3 regions of the Streptomyces phaeolivaceus genome follow, and region 2 is predicted to be linked to each of the others. Evidence: riboswitches for the same ligand, from Rfam matches in the RefSeq annotation. Region 2 holds a riboswitch; each other region holds the start of a gene.
The links. Region 2 has a riboswitch for cobalamin ahead of F9278_RS02475 (energy-coupling factor ABC transporter permease). Riboswitches for the same ligand answer to the same signal wherever they lie in the genome.

Region 1 (5,637 bases), 9.3 Mb from region 2:
AGCTGATCCCGCTGCCGCTGCCGCTGCCGCTGCCGCTGCCGCTGCCGCTGCCGCCGCTGTCCGAGGCGCAGCCGCAGCCGGTGAGATACGGGTCGAGCATCGCGGCCGTGTGGTTCTCCGCGATGCCGTCCTGCATGATCTTCACCGAGCCGGCCCGGAACCGGTCCCCGCTCAACTCCTCGCGCCGCGCGACGAGTTCGGGGATCTGCTCGGCGCCGCGCTCACGGTCCCACCACAGGGCGCCGACGGGATGACCTCCGGCCCGGCCGGTTGCCTACTCGTGGTCGGCACAGAGGTGGGCGGTCAGCGCCGCGCTGCTGGAGAGCCTCGGCGAGGTCGCCGGGGACGGTGTCCACCCGGGGTTGTTCACCGAGGTGTTCTGGGCGGCCCTGCACGGACTGGCCACCCTGACCCGGGAGGGACGGCTGCCGCCGGGGGAGGCCGACCGGAGGACGGAACTGCTGGTGGACCGGCTCACCGTGATCTGACGCGCCACCCGGCCGGATCGGGTCTTCCGGCCGGGGTGGGCACAGGGGATCGCGTCCCGGGTATGGCGAAGGGCTTCCGCGAGGCGTCACGCCTCGCGGAAGCCCTTCGGCCGGGAGCGGCCTCACCGGGCTGTGCGTCTCCCCCGGCTACCGGCCTCCCCGGACTCCCAGTTGTCCGCCTTCCCGGGCGGTCGACCCCGCGTCAGGACGCGGGGAGTTCCGCGCGGACCGTACGGGTGGCGGCGACCAGGTTCTCCAGGGCGGCGCGGGTCTCGGGCCAGCCCCGGGTCTTCAGGCCGCAGTCGGGGTTGACCCACAGGCGTTCGGCGGGGACGGCCTTCAGCCCGGTGCGCAGCAGGTCGGCGGCCTCCTCGGCGCTCGGCACCCGGGGCGAGTGGATGTCGTAGACCCCGGGTCCGGCCTCGCGGGGATAGCCGTGGGCGGCGAGTTCGCGGGCGACCTGCATGTGCGAGCGGGCGGCCTCCAGGCTGATGACGTCGGCGTCGAGGTCGTCGATGGCCTGGACGATGTCGCCGAACTCGGCGTAGCACATGTGCGTGTGGATCTGGGTGTCCGGGCGCACGCCGCTGGTGCTGAGCCGGAAGGCCTCCGTGGCCCAGGCGAGATAGGCCGGGCGGTCGGCGGCGCGCAGCGGAAGGGTCTCGCGCAGCGCGGGCTCGTCCACCTGGACCACCGAACTCCCCGCCCGCTCCAGGTCGTCGACCTCGTCGCGCAGGGCGAGGGCGACCTGGCGGGCGGTGTCACCGAGGGGCTGGTCGTCGCGGACGAAGGACCAGGCGAGCATGGTGACGGGCCCGGTGAGCATGCCCTTGACGGGCCGTGCGGTGAGGGACTGGGCGTACGTCGTCCAGCGCACCGTCATCGGCTCGGGGCGGGAGATGTCGCCGGCCAGGATCGGCGGGCGGACATAGCGGGTGCCGTAGGACTGGACCCAGCCGTGCTGGGTGGCGAGATAGCCGGTGAGCTGCTCGGCGAAGTACTGGACCATGTCGTTGCGTTCGGCCTCGCCGTGCACCAGGACGTCCAGGCCGGTCTTCTCCTGGAACGAGATCACCTCCTGGATCTCCGCCTTGACGCGCTCCTCGTACCCGGCCGTGTCGATCCGGCGCGCGCGGAGATCGGCGCGCGCCGTGCGCAGTTCCCCGGTCTGCGGGAAGGAGCCGATCGTGGTGGTCGGCAGCAGCGGCAGCCCGAGGTGGGCGCGCTGGGCCGCCGCGCGCTCGGCGTACGGCTGCGAGCGCCGGGCGTCCGCCTCGGTGACGGCCGCCGCGCGCGCCCGGACGGCCGGGTCGTGGGTGATCGGCGAGCCTGCCCGGGAGGCCAGGTCGGCGCGGTTGGCGGCGAGTTCGCCGGTGATCGCGTCCGTGCCCTGGGCGAGGCCCTTGGCGAGGGCGACGATCTCGCCCGTCTTCTGCCGGGCGAAGGCGAGCCAGCGCAGGATCTGCGGCTCGATGTCCCGCTCCGGCGCCGCGTCCAGCGGCACATGGAGCAGCGAGCAGGAGGCGGCGACATCGATCCGGTCGGCCAGCCCGAGCAGCGTGCCGAGCGTGGCGAGCGAGGCCGACAGGTCGTTCACCCAGATGTTGCGGCCGTTGACGACCCCCGCGACCAGGCGCTTGCCCGGCAGTCCGCCCACGGCGGCCAGGGCGTCCAGGTTGGCGGCGGCGGCCTCCGTGAAGTCCAGGGCCAGGCCCTCGACGGGGGCCTTGGCCAGGACGGGGAGCGCGTCCCCGAGCCGGTCGAAGTAGGAGGCCACCAGCAGCTTCGGCCGGTCGGTGAGGGCGCCCAGGTCACGGTAGGTCCGCGTCGCGGCGTTCAGTTCGGCCGGGGTGCGGTCCTGGACCAGGGCGGGCTCGTCCAACTGCACCCACTGCGCGCCCGCCGCGCGCAGATCGGCGAGGACCTCGGCGTACACCGGCAGCAGCCGGTCGAGAAGGGTGAGCGGGTCGAAGTCGGCGGCCACACCGGGCGCGGGCTTGGCGAGCAGGAGGTAGGTGACCGGGCCGACCAGCACGGGCCGCGCGGCGAGACCCAGGGCGAGCGCCTCCTTCAGCTCCGCGACCTGCTTGGCGGAGTCGGCCGTGAAGACGGTGTCCGGGCCCAACTCGGGCACCAGATAGTGGTAGTTGGTGTCGAACCACTTCGTCATCTCCAGCGGCGCGACGTCCTGCGTGCCGCGCGCCATGGCGAAGTAGCCGTCCAGCGCGTCGGTCTCCACGGCCCCGCGGTGCCGGGCGGGGAGCGCGCCGACCATGACGGTGGTGTCGAGCACATGGTCGTAGTACGAGAAGTCGCCGGTGGGCACCTCGTGGATGCCGGCCCCGGCGAGCTGCCGCCAGTTGGTCCGGCGCAGTTCGGCGGCGGTGGCGCGCAGGGCGTCGGCGGTGACCCGGCCCTTCCAGTAGCCCTCGATCGCCTTCTTCAGTTCCCGGTTCGGGCCCTGGCGGGGGTAGCCGTACACGGTGGCCCGTGCTGCCGCGGCTGCGGACTTCGCTGTCACGGAGATCTCCTTCGCGAGATGAATCCCTGGGATCCCGGCGACGGGACGCGAGCGCGAAGGGGTGACGAACCGGACGGAAATCGGCCTCGCGCGACAAGGCGCGGCCGTGGCTTGTCCGATATGTGCGCCGACCCGCCCACGAGGTCACCGGGATGTCCGCGCACGGAGTGGTCCGCGCACGGGCAGTTGGCAGGTCTTCGGACTCGTGGGCACGCCCTCCCGACCGGAGGACACCTACTGGCCGTCGCTTCCCAGACCCTGTTCGTCGGGCCCAGTGCGTATGACGGCGGTCGTTCCCACTCACCGCTGCGGGGCAGTCCCGGATTCCCACCGGGTTCCCTCTTGCGACGCATCCCGTCTGGCGGACGGGGCGAACCAGCTGCACAGGTCAGCTTAGGCCCTGTCGTCACCTTCCCGCCCTCCCCCCGTCAGCCGTGGTCGTACGTGTGGAACCCCAGGCCGGTCTTCCGGCCGAGCAGTCCCGCCTCCACCATCCGCTGGAGCAGCGGGGGAGGCGCGTACAGCGGTTCACGGAACTCGTCGTACAGGGACTCCGCGATGGAGGCGACGGGTGGTGCGGGCGCCCGCCCAGCACACCGTCGAACACCTCACGGCACACGGGCACCAGCGCCGGATGGGCGACCCAGGAGCCGTCGAAGCCGTCCTCCGCCTCCCGTTCCTTGTCGAGGCGGACCTCGGCGAGCGCCGCCTCGTACGCGGCCGGGTCCTCGCCGGGCACCTGGGCGGCCATTCCGCCGATCGCGTGGGCGCCACGCCTGTGGTAGGTGCGCACCAGCAGTTCGGTGCAGGCGCGCAGAAACGGCGCGGTCGTGGTGACCTCGGCGCGGTCCGGCAGCAGGAAGTCGGTGCGGTGACCGAACGTCTTGATCAGACTGAACAGATAGTCCCAGCGCCCGGCGTTCAGGCCCGCGCCGTGCTCCCGCAGCTCATGGAGGATCTCCTCCCTCTCGAACGCGGCGGTGATCGTCTCGATGAGGACCGTGGCCCGGATCGTGCCCCGGGGGATGCCGAGCAGATCCTGCGCGGCGACGAAGATGTTGTTCCACAGCCGGGCCTCGTAGCGGTTCTCCAGCTTCGGCAGAGAGAAGTACGGCCCATGACCGGCGTCGATCTGCCGCCGCCCGCAGTGGAAGAGATACAGCCCGAAGTCCACGAGCGCGGCGGGCACCGGCCGGCCGTCGTAAGCGAGATGCTCCTCGTCGAGATGCCAGCCGCGCGGCCGTACGACGATCGTGGCGAGCCGCTCGCGGTCCTTGAGGCGGTACTCCTTGCCCTCGGGCGTGGTGAAGTCGATGCGCCGCTCGACGGCGTCCAGCAGACTGAGCTGGCCACCGACGATGTTGTCCCAGGTGGACGCGGTGGCGTCCTCGAAGTCCGCCAGCCACACCTGGGCACCGGAGTTGAGGGCGTTGACGGTTATACGGCGCTCGGGCGGACCGGTGATCTCCACCCGGCGGTCGGTCAGACCGGGGGCGGGCGGGGCGACCCGCCAGGTGGGGTCCGCGCGGACGGCGGAGGTGACCATTCGGTGAGCGTCGGTCGGCGCTGCTTCGCGGGGTCCCCTTCTCCTTCGTCCGGGTCGACCGGGCGGGCAACATGTCCAAACGGCAGTCCGCGACCGGCTTCCACTTCTCCCGGGCCGGCGGCACCTGCCCCCTGTGGAACGTGTACGAGGCGTTCGCGGCGCCCGGCCGTATCCATGTCCAGGTCGCCGAGATGCCCGACGGCGGACGGTATCTGTGGACGGCCCGTGCGCTGACCCGCCACCGGGGCGGCTGGGGCGAGCCGGGCAAGACCTTCGCCATCGGCCTCGGCTGCGAGATCCGCCACGCCCACCGGCTGGTCTACTCCGACGGCCTCGACCTCGCGAACGCCTCCGCCGCCACCCCCATCGGCATGGGCTGCCGCCTCTGCGAGCGCCTCGACTGCCCGCAGCGCGCGGTGCCGCCCCTCGGCCGTCCGCTTCGGATCGACCTCAACAGCAGCGCGTTCGTGCCGTACCCGGTCGCGGACTCCTCCACCTGACCCCGGTCCACCTGACCCCGGTGGGTGCGGCCCGGCCGGTCAGCCCACGTGGACCCGGGGGCGCCGGGCCCGGTTCCGCTCCGCCTCGCGCAGGACCTCCCGGGTGACCGGGGCGACCTCGCCCTGGCCGAAGAGGAAGAAGCGGAGGAAGTTGGCGAACGGGCCGCCCTCGGTCCACTCGAAGTAGATGTGCGGTATCGCCCCGGTGGAGTCCCGGACATGCAGCAGCAGGGCGGCCAGCGCGTTGGGGATCGAGGAGGACTCCAGCGTCAGCACCCGGTAGCGGCCGTGCATCACCTCGCCCCGCACGGTCAGGCCCGCCTCGAACTCCGAGGGGTCCGTCACCGTGACCTCCACGAAGACGAAGTCCTCGGCGCCGGGCACGTCGTTGTCGTGGCGGATCTGTTCGATCTTCTCGCGGTACTCCGCGAGGTCGCGGTTGTCGGGCTCGTTGGCGATGAAGCGGATCTTGCGGTGCGCGATGTCCCGGACGAAGCGCTCCGCCGTCGTGTCCAACCGGACGCTCGTGACGCGCAGTTCGAAGGCGCGGGCCAGACGGGAGAGGAGGGAGACGAGGATGAT
Region 2 (5,637 bases):
GCATCGCGGCCACCGGGCCCGTGCGCGCGCCGGACGGGGTGAGCAGCGCCGCGTCGTCGGCCCAGCGCAGGGCGAGGTCGACGTCATGGGTGGCCATCACCACGGTGGTGCCGGACCGCCGCAGCTCGTCCAGGGTGGCGAGGAGCCGTTCCTGTCCGTCGGGGTCGAGTCCTGCGGTCGGCTCGTCGAGGACCAGCACCCGGGGCCGCATCGCGACCGCGCCGGCGATGGCGGTGCGCTTGCGCTGGCCGTAGGAGAGCAGATGGGTGGGCCGGTCGGCGAGCGCCGCGATACCGAGCGCGCCGAGCGCCTCGTCCACCCGGGCCCGTACCTGCGTGTCGGACAGCCCGAGGTTCAGCGGCCCGAACGACACGTCCTGCGCCACGGACGCCGCGAACAGCTGGTCGTCCGGGTCCTGCACGACCAGCTGCACCGTCGTCCGCAGCCGGGTCAGCCCCTTGCGGTCGTACGTCACCGCCCGCCCCTCGACCGTCAACTCGCCGGTCCGGGGCCGCAGTCCACCGCTGAGCAGCCGCATCAGCGTGGTCTTGCCGCTGCCGTTGCGGCCCAGCAGGGCGAGCGCGCGCCCCTCGGCCACCTCGAAGTCGAGATCACCGAGCACGGGCGGCCCGTCCTCGTAGGCGAAGGACGCGCCCCGCAGGGCGACCAGCACGGGCTCGCTCATGTCAGCGGCCTTTCCATGACGAGTCCAGTACGAGGGTGAGGGCGGCGACGGCCGCGAGCAGGGCGACGCTGGCCGCGGTGAACCGGGCGGAGACCCTGGCCTCGGGCACCAGGACGCGCAGGGTGCCGTCGTACCCGCGCCCGGCGAGCCCGGTCTGCAGCCGGGCCGCCCGGTCGAAGGCCCGGACGAACGCGGTGGCGCCGAGCCCCGCGAGCGAACGCCAGGTCGCGGCCCGGGTGGTGTGCCCCAGCCGGGCCGCCTGCGCCTCCCGGATCCGGCGCACGGAGTCCAGCAGGAGGAAGCTCATGCGGTACGTGACCAGAGCCACGTCCACGACCGGCGCGGGCACCCCGGCCTTCACCAGACGCGGCAGCAGGTCCGACATGGGGGTGGTGAACGCGAACAGCAGGACGCCGAGGGAGGCGGCCGAGGTGCGCAGCAGCAGCTCCCCGGCGCGGACCGGGCCGCCGTCGGCCAGGGTCACGAACCCGTCGGGCCCGCCGACCTGGACGAGCAGCGGCAGCGCGCCGGTCACACAGAAACCCAGCGGCACCCGGTAGGCCCGCCACAGCCGACGGCCGGGCACACCGGCCGGGCCGAGCAGCACCACGAGTGCGGTCAGCAGGACCAGGGCCGCGCCGGGCCAGGGCGGCAGGGAGATCGCCAGCACGGTGAGGCCGAGCCCGAGCACGGCCTTGTCCACGGGATGGCGGCGGCGCCAGCGACTGCTGTGCGCCGCCGCGTCGATCGGCAGCACGCGGGGTCAGACCCGCCCGGCGGGGGACTCCCCGGCACCACCGGACGAGCTGTCGTCACCGGAGGCGACCTTCGAGGCAGGCGCGGCCGTCGCGCCCACCGGGTCCGCCGCAGCCTCCCCGGCGGCTCCCGTGCCCCCGGTCCCGTCCGGCCGGGCCAGTGCCCGCGCCTCGCCCTGGCGGCGGCCCCGGTGGATGCCGAAGTAGTACGCGAGGACACCCGCGCCCAGCGCCGCCTGGAGGGCGAACAGCGCCGACTCGATCTCACCGGACGGCGGCTCGTACAGCGGGGAGAACCAGGGCTCGTAGTCCGGCTGGATCTCCGTGATCGCCGTCTCCGCCTCGGCGTCGGCGCCCGCGAAGGGCTCCTCCTTGTGGTCGCCGAGGCCGAGGGCCAGCGGCAGCACGGCGAGCGCGGCCACGACGAGCAGCAGCAGGACGTTGATCTTCGTGTTCTTGGTCATCGTGTTCCTGCTCATCGGGCCACCGCCTCGATCTCGGTCTCGGAGCGGTCGCGTTTGCCGGTCAGGAGCACGCCGAGCCGGGTCAGTTCACCCTTGCTCGACTGCACCAGCAGACGCATGACCAGCACCGTGAGCAGGCCCTCGCTCACGGCGAGCGGGATCTGGGTGACGGCGAAGATGGAGCCGAACTTGCCGAGCGCGCCCAGGAAACCGCTGCTCGGGTCGGGGAACGCGAGCGCCAGCTGCACGCTGGTGACGCAGTAGGTGACCAGGTCGGCGACGAACGCGCCGAAGAACACCGTGACCATCAGCGGCACGTCGAACCGCCGCAGCAGCCGGTAGATGCCATAGCCCGCCCAGGGCCCGACGATCGCCATCGAGAAGACGTTGGCGCCGAGCGTGGTGAGACCGCCGTGCGCGAGCAGCAGCGCCTGGAAGAGCAGGGTGATGGTGCCCAGGACCGCCATGATCGGTGGCCGGAAAAGGATGGCGCCCAGACCGGTGCCGGTGGGGTGGGAGCAACTCCCGGTGACCGACGGCAGCTTCAGGGCGGACAGGACGAAGGTGAAGGCACCCGAGGCACCGAGCAGCAGTGTGCTCTCGGGGTGCTCCTTGACCTCACGGGTGAGTGCCCTGACTCCGTGGACGACGAATGGCGCGGACGCGACGCCCCAGGCGATCGCGTGCGCCGGAGGAAGGAAACCCTCGGCTATGTGCATGGCTCAGCAGACCCTCTCCAGCACCTCGTGGATGGTTGACGCGCCTTGGCCGGTCTCCTGGCTTACGGGTCCCACCGCCCATGCTCCGCCTTCCCGGGTCCGAAGACCCAGTGGCTGCCCGTGAGGGCCGGAGCCGGACTTCCCGATCACAGTGGCGAGGGCCGCACCGGCATGACACCGGATTTCCCGTTCACCAAGGCGTGGTGACAGTAGTGCCCACATAAGGGCGCTGACAAGCGGAGACGAGGGGCGCGAGGGCGCCGTGGAACAGCTCACAGCACGGCGCACGCCCCACCCCTCCCACGCCTTGCGCGAGCCTGGGCACGCCGACGGCGGATGGCCGGAACCGATCGCACACCTGGCCGCCCTTGGCCCCGGGGCCCGGCCTGCGCTTCAATGCCGCCACCGCCACCGCCACCGCCACCGCCACCGCCACCGCCACCGCCACCGCCACCGCCACCGCCACCGCCACCGCCGGCCCGGCCGCGGTCACCCGGCACCGCCCCGACTCCGGCACCCTGGCCCTCGACGGCGAGCCCGTACGGCACTGGCGGCATCGTGCCCCGCGCCGGCAACGCACCGCGTTCGGCGTCGTCTTCCGGCAGCCCGGACTGTCGGCGGACCCCCGGCTGCGGCTCACCGACCTGATCGCCGAACCCCTCAGGGCCACCGGCCGCCGGGCGGAGGCACCGGCCCGGGTCGCCGAACTGGCGTCCACGGTCGGCCTCCCCCCCCGACCTGCTGACCCGCCGCCCCCACGAGGTCAGCGACGGCCAGCTCCAACGGGCCTGCCTCGCCCGCGCCCTGGTGCCGCGCCCCCGCTGGCTGATCCGCGACGAGATGACCGCCATGCTCGACGCGTCCACGACCGCGCACTGCTCGGGCGCTGGTGCGACCGCACGGTCCACCGGGGGAGCCTCGCCTGACCGAAACGTGGCACGAGCTTTACTGCGACCTTCTTGCAGCTGCGCATGCACTGCACAAGGCTGTGGGGGCTGGACCGGACGCACACCGCACGACGAGTCACGACGAGTGAGGCACCCACCCCATGGCTCCTGTCACCGACACCGCCGCCTCGGCCCCCACCGCCAGGAGCGGTCCCTCCTGGCGTCGGATCCGCGCCTCGCTGACCCGAAAGGAGTGGGCGAGCCTCGGCGGGATGGCCGGATTCATCCTGGCGCTGCATGTCATCGGCTGGTTCACGCTCGTGGTGATCGTCGCCCCCGAGCACTACGGCGTCGGCGGCAAGACCTTCGGCATCGGCATGGGCGTCACCGCCTACACCCTGGGCATGCGGCACGCCTTCGACGCCGACCACATCGCCGCCATCGACAACACCACCCGCAAACTGATGGGTGAGGGGCAGCGCCCGCTGTCGGTCGGTTTCTGGTTCTCCCTCGGCCACTCGTCGATCGTCTTCGCCCTCACCTTCCTCCTCACCCTCGGCGTCAAGGCGCTCGCCGGACCGGTCCGAGACGACGACTCCACCCTGCACGACATCACCGGCTGGCTCGGCACCACCGTCTCCGGGACCTTCCTGTACGTGATCGCGATCATCAACCTGGTGGTCATGGTGGGGATCTGGAAGGTGTTCCGCGAGATGCGCTCGGGCACCTTCGACGAGGCCGCCCTGGAGGAGCGGCTGAACAGCCGCGGCCTCATGAACCGGCTCCTGGGACGGCTGATGAGGTCGATCACCGAGCCCTGGCAGATGTTCCCGCTGGGCCTGCTGTTCGGCCTCGGCTTCGACACGGCGACCGAGGTGGCGCTGCTGGTCCTGGCCGGTTCGGGCGCCGCCTCCGGGCTGCCCTGGTACGCGATCCTGTGCCTGCCGATCCTGTTCGCCACCGGGATGTCGCTGCTGGACACGATCGACGGCTCGTTCATGAACTTCGCCTACGGCTGGGCGTTCTCCGAGCCGGTCCGCAAGGTCTACTACAACCTGACCATCACCGGCCTGTCGGTGGCCGTCGCCCTCCTCATCGGCACGGTCGAACTGCTCGGTCTCGTCGCCGAGAAGGCCCATCTCCACGGCACGTTCTGGGACTGGGTCGCCGGCCTCGACCTCAATGTCATCGGCTATGTCGTCGTCGGCCTGTTCGTCGTCACCTGGGCCGTCGCCCTGCTGGTGTGGCGGTTCGGACGGATCGAGGAGAAGTGGACGACGGGCTGAGACCGACCCCCTCATCGAGCGCGGCCAGCAGACGGGGGACCAGCGGATCCGGGTCGTCCTTCCGCCAGGCGACGGCGACCCGGGTGCGCGGGGTGCCGGGCCCGATCCCGCGGAAGGCGACGCCCTTGAGACGGATACGGCGGATGCTCTCCGGGGCCAGCGACACGCCCAGCCCGGTCTCCACCAGGGCACAGACCGTCTGCCACTCCACGGCGTGCTGCGCCACCCGGGGTGTGAAGCCCGCCGCGACGCACACGCCGGTGATCCGGTCGTACAGCGACGGGCCGACGGCGCGGGGCAGCAGCACGAACGGCTGGTCCGCCAACTGCGCGACACGGACGACGCGTCGCGCCGCGAGCGGGTGCGCGGACGGCAGGACGGCCACGAACGGCTCGGTCAGCACGGTCGAGAATCCGAGTTCCGTGTCGTCGGCGGGCGGTTCGCGCAGCAGCCCGATGTCGATGGTCCCCTCGCGCAGCGCGGCCAGTTGCGGGGTGGTGGTCATCTCCTGGATGTCCAGCTCCACGGCGGGGAACCGTTCCCGGAAGGTGCGCAGCAGGCCGGGCAGCAGGGTCAGGGCGAGGGAGGCGGCGAAGCCGATCCGCAGCCGCCCGGCCCGGCCGCTGCCGGCGTCCCGGGCCGCTGCCAGCCCGTCCGCGAGGCCGCCGAGGGCCTGCCGGGCCGCCGGCAGAAGCTCCCGGCCCGCCGGGGTGAGCGCGACACGTCCCGGCCCCCGGCTGAACAGCGCGAAGCCGACCTTGTCCTCCAGCCGCCGGATCTGCTGGCTCAACGGCGGCTGGGCGATGCCCAGCCGGGCGGCGGCGCGGCCGAAGTGCAGTTC
Region 3 (5,637 bases), 6.7 Mb from region 2:
CGGCGAAGCAGATCAGGTTGAGCAGGAAGCGACGGCGGTCGGCCTGGGTCCGCAGGCTCTCCAGCTTCTCGACCTCGTTGATCCACTTGAAGCAGAACTCGGCCTTCTCCCGGATGGACGGGATGCTCTCCACCGCGTCGAAGGCGGCGGCCCTGTCCTCCGGGTCGGGCAGATAGGTGTCGAGCAGCGTCAGATAGAACTGGACGTGCACGGCCTCCTCGAAGAGCTGACGGCTCAGATACAGCCGCGCCTCGGGGGAGTTGATGTGCTTGTAGAGGGTCAGCACGAGGTTGTTCGCCACGATCGAGTCGCCCGTCGCGAAGAACGCGACCAGCCGGCCGATCATGTGCTGCTCTCCCTCGGAGAGCTTCGCCAGGTCGGCGATGTCCGAGTGGAGGTCGACCTCCTCGACGGTCCAGGTGTTCTTGATCGCGTCCCGGTAGCGCTCGTAGAAGTCCGGGTAGCGCATCGGGCGGAGAGTCAGCTCGAAGCCGGGGTCGAGCAGGTTCTGGTTGCTGGGCATTACTGGCAGGCCTCGCAGGACTCGGGGTTCTCAAGGGAGCAGGCGACCGCATCCGGGTCGGCCGACTGCTGGACGGGGATGGTCTTCTCGGGCTGGGCCGAGGTCTGCTCCCGGGCCCGGCCCTGGGCCGCGCGGGCGATCCGGGTCGCCGGGCGGGAACGCAGGTAGTAGGTGGTCTTCAGACCCGACTTCCAGGCGTACGAGTACATCGAGGAGAGCTTGCCGATGGTCGGCGTCTCCAGGAACAGGTTCAGCGACTGGGCCTGGTCCAGATACGGGGTGCGCGCGGCGGCCATGTCGATCAGGCCGCGCTGCGGGATCTCCCAGGCCGTGCGGTACAGGTCGCGGACGTCCTGCGGCACCCAGGTGAAGCCCTGCACCGAGCCGTTGGACTCGCGCAGCGCCTCCCGGGTCTGCGCGTCCCACACCCCGAGCTGCTTCAACTCGGCCACCAGGTACGAGTTGACCTGGAGGAACTCGCCGGACAGCGTCTCGCGCTTGAACAGGTTGGACACCTGCGGCTCGATGCACTCGTACACACCGGCGATCGAGGCGATGGTGGCCGTCGGCGCGATGGCGAGGAGCAGGGAGTTGCGCATGCCCGTGGTCGCGACACGCTCGCGCAGGGCCGCCCAGCGCTCCGGCCAGGTGAACTCGACGCCGTAGTGGTCGGGGTGCAGCACCCCGCGGGCCGTACGGGTCTTCTCCCAGGCCGGCAGCGGGCCGTTGCGCTCGGCGAGGTCGGCGGAGGCCTCGTACGCGGCGAGCATGATCCGCTCGGCGATCCGCGTGGACAGCGCCTTCGCCTCGGGGGAGTCGAAGGGCAGACGCAGCTGGAAGAAGACGTCCTGGAGGCCCATCGCGCCGAGGCCGACCGGCCGCCACTTGGCGTTGGAGCGGCCCGCCTGCTCGGTCGGGTAGAAGTTGATGTCGACGACGCGGTCGAGGAAGGTGACGGCGGTACGGACGGTCTCGTCCAGCCGCTCCCAGTCCAGGTCGCCCGTCGTCAGGTCGACGAAGGCACCCAGGTTCACCGAGCCCAGGTTGCAGACCGCGGTCTCCCCGTCGTCCGTGACCTCCAGGATCTCCGTGCAGAGGTTGGAGGAGTGGACGACATGGCCCGGCTCGGCCGTCTGGTTGGCCGTGCGGTTGGCCGCGTCCTTGAAGGTCATCCAGCCGTTGCCGGTCTGTGCGAGGGTGCGCATCATGCGGCCGTACAGCTCGCGGGCCGGGATGGTCTTCTTCGCCAGGCCGTCGCCCTCCGCCTTGCGGTACGCGGCGTCGAACTCCGCGCCCCACAGGTCGACCAGCTCGGGCACGTCGGACGGGGAGAACAGCGACCACGGCTCGTCGGCGTTCACCCGGCGCATGAACTCGTCCGGGATCCAGTGCGCCAGGTTCAGATTGTGCGTACGCCGGGCGTCCTCACCGGTGTTGTCGCGCAGCTCCAGGAACTCCTCGATGTCGGAGTGCCAGGTCTCCAGGTAGACCGCGGCTGCGCCCTTGCGCCGCCCGCCCTGGTTCACCGCGGCGACCGAGGCGTCCAGTGTCTTCAGGAACGGCACGATGCCGTTGGAGTGCCCGTTGGTGCCCCGGATCAGCGAACCGCGCGAGCGGATACGGGAGTACGACAGACCGATGCCGCCGGCGTGCTTCGAGAGGCGGGCCACCTGGTGGTAGCGGTCGTAGATGGAGTCCAGCTCGTCCAGCGGGGAGTCGAGGAGGTAGCAGGACGACATCTGGGGGTGTCGCGTACCGGAGTTGAAGAGGGTGGGGGAGGAGGGGAGGTAGTCGAGGCGGCTCATGAGCCGGTAGAGCGCGGCGACCTCGTCCATGGCGCGCGGGGTCTCGTCCTCGGCGAGGCCGGCGGCGACGCGCAGCATGAAGTGCTGGGGCGTCTCGATGACCTTGCGGGTGATCGGGTGCCGGAGCAGATAGCGGCTGTGCAGGGTGCGCAGACCGAAGTAGCCGAAGCGGTCGTCGCCCGCCGGGTCGATCAGGGTGTCGAGACGCCCGGCGTGCGCCTGGGCGAACTCCGCGGTGCGGTCGGCGACCAGACCCTCCCGCCGGCCCACCGTGATGGACTCGGTGAACGTCGTGACGCCCTGCGAGGCGGCCTCGGCGCGGATGCCGATGGCCAGCAGTCGGGCGGCCAGCTTCGAGTAGGCGGGGTCCTCGGAGATGAGGCCCGCGGCGGCCTCGGTGGCCAGCTCGCGCAGCTCCGCCTCGTCGGCCCGCGCCGACCGGCCGCGCAGGGCGGCGGCGGCGACCCGGCCGGGGTCGGCGTCGGGGAGGTCGACGGTCAGCTCGGTCAGGGTCCGCAGCAACGCGGTACCGGGACCGTCGGTCTCCGTCGCCGGGGTGGCTGAAGCCGGTTCGGCTGAAACCGGGTCGGCTGGCGCGATGGTCACGTGGGGCTCTCCCTCGCTCGGCAAGGGGCCTTGCGGAGGGCAGGCGGCAGCACACGAGCGCACGGCGGCGTCGCGTCCACCGGCCCATTCCACGAGGCCCGGACGTCAGGCACCCGGACCGGTCGGCCGGGCGCGCTGTCGGCAGGTGTTCGGACTGAACAGGCGTGCGCAAATGGAGAGGTACGCACGCGAGTACACCGTTGCGGGACAGTTCCGGATTCGCACCGGATTCCCCTGCGGCGACAGCGAGCATGAGCATACATCTAGTGCCGGGGCGCGGTGTCACCCCCACATGTTGTGTCGCAATCGACTTCGCAGGGTGTCAGAGCGTCAACTCATAGGTGATCAGCGTGAGGTCGAGGAGGTCGGGGAAGGGGTTCCAGTCGCGCTCCGGTGTGCGGGTGAAGCCCAGGCGTTCGTAGACGCGGTGGGCCGCGTGCATGCTCCGTTGGGTCGACAGCACGACGCGCGCACAGCCCTCCACGGTCCGGGCCCGCTCCAGACAGGCCCGCACGAGGGCCTCGCCGACACCCCGGCCGCGCGCCGACGGGGCGACCGCGAGCATCCGTATCTCGGCCTCTCCTGTACGGGCGATGTCGGCCATGGGGCCGCCCGCCGGGACGAAGGTCACACCGCCGAGCACCCGGTCGTCCGCCACGGCCACGAGCACATCGGCCGCCGCCGCCCGCTTCGCGACGTCCCGCAGCTCACCGAGGTACGCGTCGCTCTCCCCGAAGTCCAGCAGTCCGTCGCCGAGGTAGGCCTGCGCGGTGATCTCGCCGAGGGCGGCGTACTCGTCGGGAGCCGCTCGCCTGATCGTGATGTCCATGCGTCGCAGTCTGCATCAGGGGCGACTTCACGTGACCGGGGTTTTCCACAGGCGCCGTCGTTCATCGGATGATCGGCCCGAGTGGGCCGGGACAGGGCAGGGGGCGGGACAGAGCAGGGTGGGGTGGGGCGGGGTGGGGCAGGGCGTTCAGGTCGTCGTCGGCCATCGCGGCAGCGTCGCCACGAAGTCCTGGCTGAAGTCGCGGGTGCCCGGACCCAGGGCGACACGGCCGGTGGTGCGGAGGCGGGCCGTCAGGGCGGGGGACTCGGGGTAGTGGACGCGCCCGGCGGCGGCCGGTACGAACACGGTCTGGCCGCGCGTGAGTTCGCTCGCGCACTCCACGACGACGGCCCCGTCGGCGGCCTTGACGAACGCCTCGTCGCCGCAGACGCCCACGGCCAGCGGATCGTGCAGCGGGCAGGTGCCGTCGCCGCCGTGCCGGGTGTAGGCGTCCATGTACGTGCGCATCAGCCGGGCGGCCAGCGCCGTGCCCGGACCCGCGGCCTCCAGCGCGGCGAGGTCGGCGGGGCGGAAGAGCCAGCGGTGCGAGGCGTCCAGGTCGACCATGGTGAACGGGATGCCGGAGGAGAGCACGATCTCGGCGGCGTCCGGGTCGGCCCAGATGTTGAACTCGGCGACGGGGGTGATGTTGCCGGGGACCTGGGCGGCGCCGCCCATGAACACGAACCTGTGGACGCGGCGGGCGAATTGGGGGTCCTCCAGCAGGGCGATGGCCACGTTCGTGAGCGGGCCGGTGGCGCACACCGTCAGCTCGCCCTCGTACTCCCGGGAGAGGCGCAGCAGGGTCTGCGCGGACGACGCCGTGGGGTGCGGGGCCGTCGAGTCGGGGAGGGCCTCGTCGCCCAGGCCTGCCGGGCCGTGGAAGGCGGATGCCTCGCGGTAGGGGAGGCGGGAGAGGGGGCGGCCGGCGCCTCTGTGCACGGGGATGTCGGTGTCTATGCGGAGGGCTCTCGCCAGGGCGCGGGCGTTGGTGTACGTCCCCTCGGCGGGGAGGTTGCCCCCGACCGAGGTGTACGCCTTGAGGTCCCACAGACCGGTGCCCAGGAGGTACTGGAGGGCTACGGCGTCGTCTATGCCGGGGTCGCTGTCGAGGACGATCGGTGCGCGAGCGGTCACCGGTTCAGCGTAGTCGGGGTGCGTTGCCGGGTGCGGGTCCGGTGGGGCTTCTCGCGCGGTTCCCCGCGCCCCCGAAGAGCCGGGGCTGCGCCCCGTGCTCTTCGGGCCGAAAAAGCAGGGCGCAGCCCCGCTTTTTCAGGGGCGCGGGGAACCGCGCGACCAGCCCCCACTCACCCGCACCCGACAACGCACCCCCCGGCTCCTAGTGACTCGCCCCCGCCGTCGCCGGTGGCAGGTCCGTGCGGACGCCCGGGTCGCCCGCGTCGGCCGTGTAGTCCTCGGGGCGGGTCTCGTCGATACCGTCGGGGACCTTCGCGGCGCGGAGGACGAAGGTGAGGACGACGGTGACCACGGCGTTGAGGACGAACGCGGTCAGGCCGATGTAGCCGATCTCGCCGATGCCGGGGATCTCCGCCGAGGAGCCGCCGAAGTGCTTCTGCGTCGGTGAGGCCACCCCGTACGCGGCGATCGTCCCGTACAGCATGCCGACCGCCCAGCCCGCGAGGAGCGCCCAGCGGTGGCACCAGCGGGTGAACAGGCCGCCGACCAGGGCCGGGAAGGTCTGCAGGATCCAGATGCCGCCCAGGAGCTGGAAGTTGATGGCGACCGTCTTGTCCATGGTGAGGACGAAGGCCAGCGCGCCCACCTTCACCAGCAGGGACACCAGCTTGGAGACCTTGGTCTCCTGCGCGGGCGTGGCGTCCGGCTTGATGAAGTCCTTGTAGATGTTGCGGGTG

Region 1: another riboswitch for cobalamin. It lies ahead of metE (5-methyltetrahydropteroyltriglutamate--homocysteine S-methyltransferase); the one in region 2 lies ahead of F9278_RS02475 (energy-coupling factor ABC transporter permease).
Region 3: another riboswitch for cobalamin. It lies ahead of F9278_RS33235 (ribonucleoside-diphosphate reductase subunit alpha); the one in region 2 lies ahead of F9278_RS02475 (energy-coupling factor ABC transporter permease).

What each region holds. Positions count from the first base shown of each region.
Region 1 is NZ_CP045096.1:9,729,433-9,735,069, forward strand. Features, by position in the region: partial or broken gene F9278_RS44255 (amidohydrolase) at 1-247, opposite strand, end outside; partial or broken gene F9278_RS44260 (TetR family transcriptional regulator) at 309-488, shown strand; gene metE (5-methyltetrahydropteroyltriglutamate--homocysteine S-methyltransferase) at 691-3,009, opposite strand; cobalamin riboswitch at 3,181-3,404, opposite strand; partial or broken gene F9278_RS44270 (3-hydroxyacyl-CoA dehydrogenase family protein) at 3,438-3,578, opposite strand; partial or broken gene F9278_RS44275 (malate synthase) at 3,584-4,552, opposite strand; partial or broken gene F9278_RS44280 (short-chain fatty acyl-CoA regulator family protein) at 4,579-5,055, shown strand; gene F9278_RS44285 (APC family permease) at 5,095-5,637, opposite strand, start outside.
Region 2 is NZ_CP045096.1:453,676-459,312, reverse strand. Features, by position in the region: gene F9278_RS02490 (energy-coupling factor ABC transporter ATP-binding protein) at 1-685, opposite strand, end outside; gene cbiQ (cobalt ECF transporter T component CbiQ) at 687-1,442, opposite strand; gene F9278_RS02480 (energy-coupling factor ABC transporter substrate-binding protein) at 1,449-1,904, opposite strand; gene F9278_RS02475 (energy-coupling factor ABC transporter permease) at 1,916-2,623, opposite strand; cobalamin riboswitch at 2,654-2,836, opposite strand; partial or broken gene F9278_RS02470 (ATP-binding cassette domain-containing protein) at 2,992-3,541, shown strand; gene F9278_RS02465 (Nickel transporter NicT) at 3,750-4,796, shown strand; gene F9278_RS02460 (LysR family transcriptional regulator) at 4,729-5,637, opposite strand, start outside.
Region 3 is NZ_CP045096.1:7,167,407-7,173,043, forward strand. Features, by position in the region: gene F9278_RS33230 (ribonucleotide-diphosphate reductase subunit beta) at 1-523, opposite strand, end outside; gene F9278_RS33235 (ribonucleoside-diphosphate reductase subunit alpha) at 523-2,934, opposite strand; cobalamin riboswitch at 3,058-3,193, opposite strand; gene F9278_RS33240 (GNAT family N-acetyltransferase) at 3,257-3,763, opposite strand; gene F9278_RS33245 (nucleoside hydrolase) at 3,911-4,900, opposite strand; gene mctP (monocarboxylate uptake permease MctP) at 5,103-5,637, opposite strand, start outside.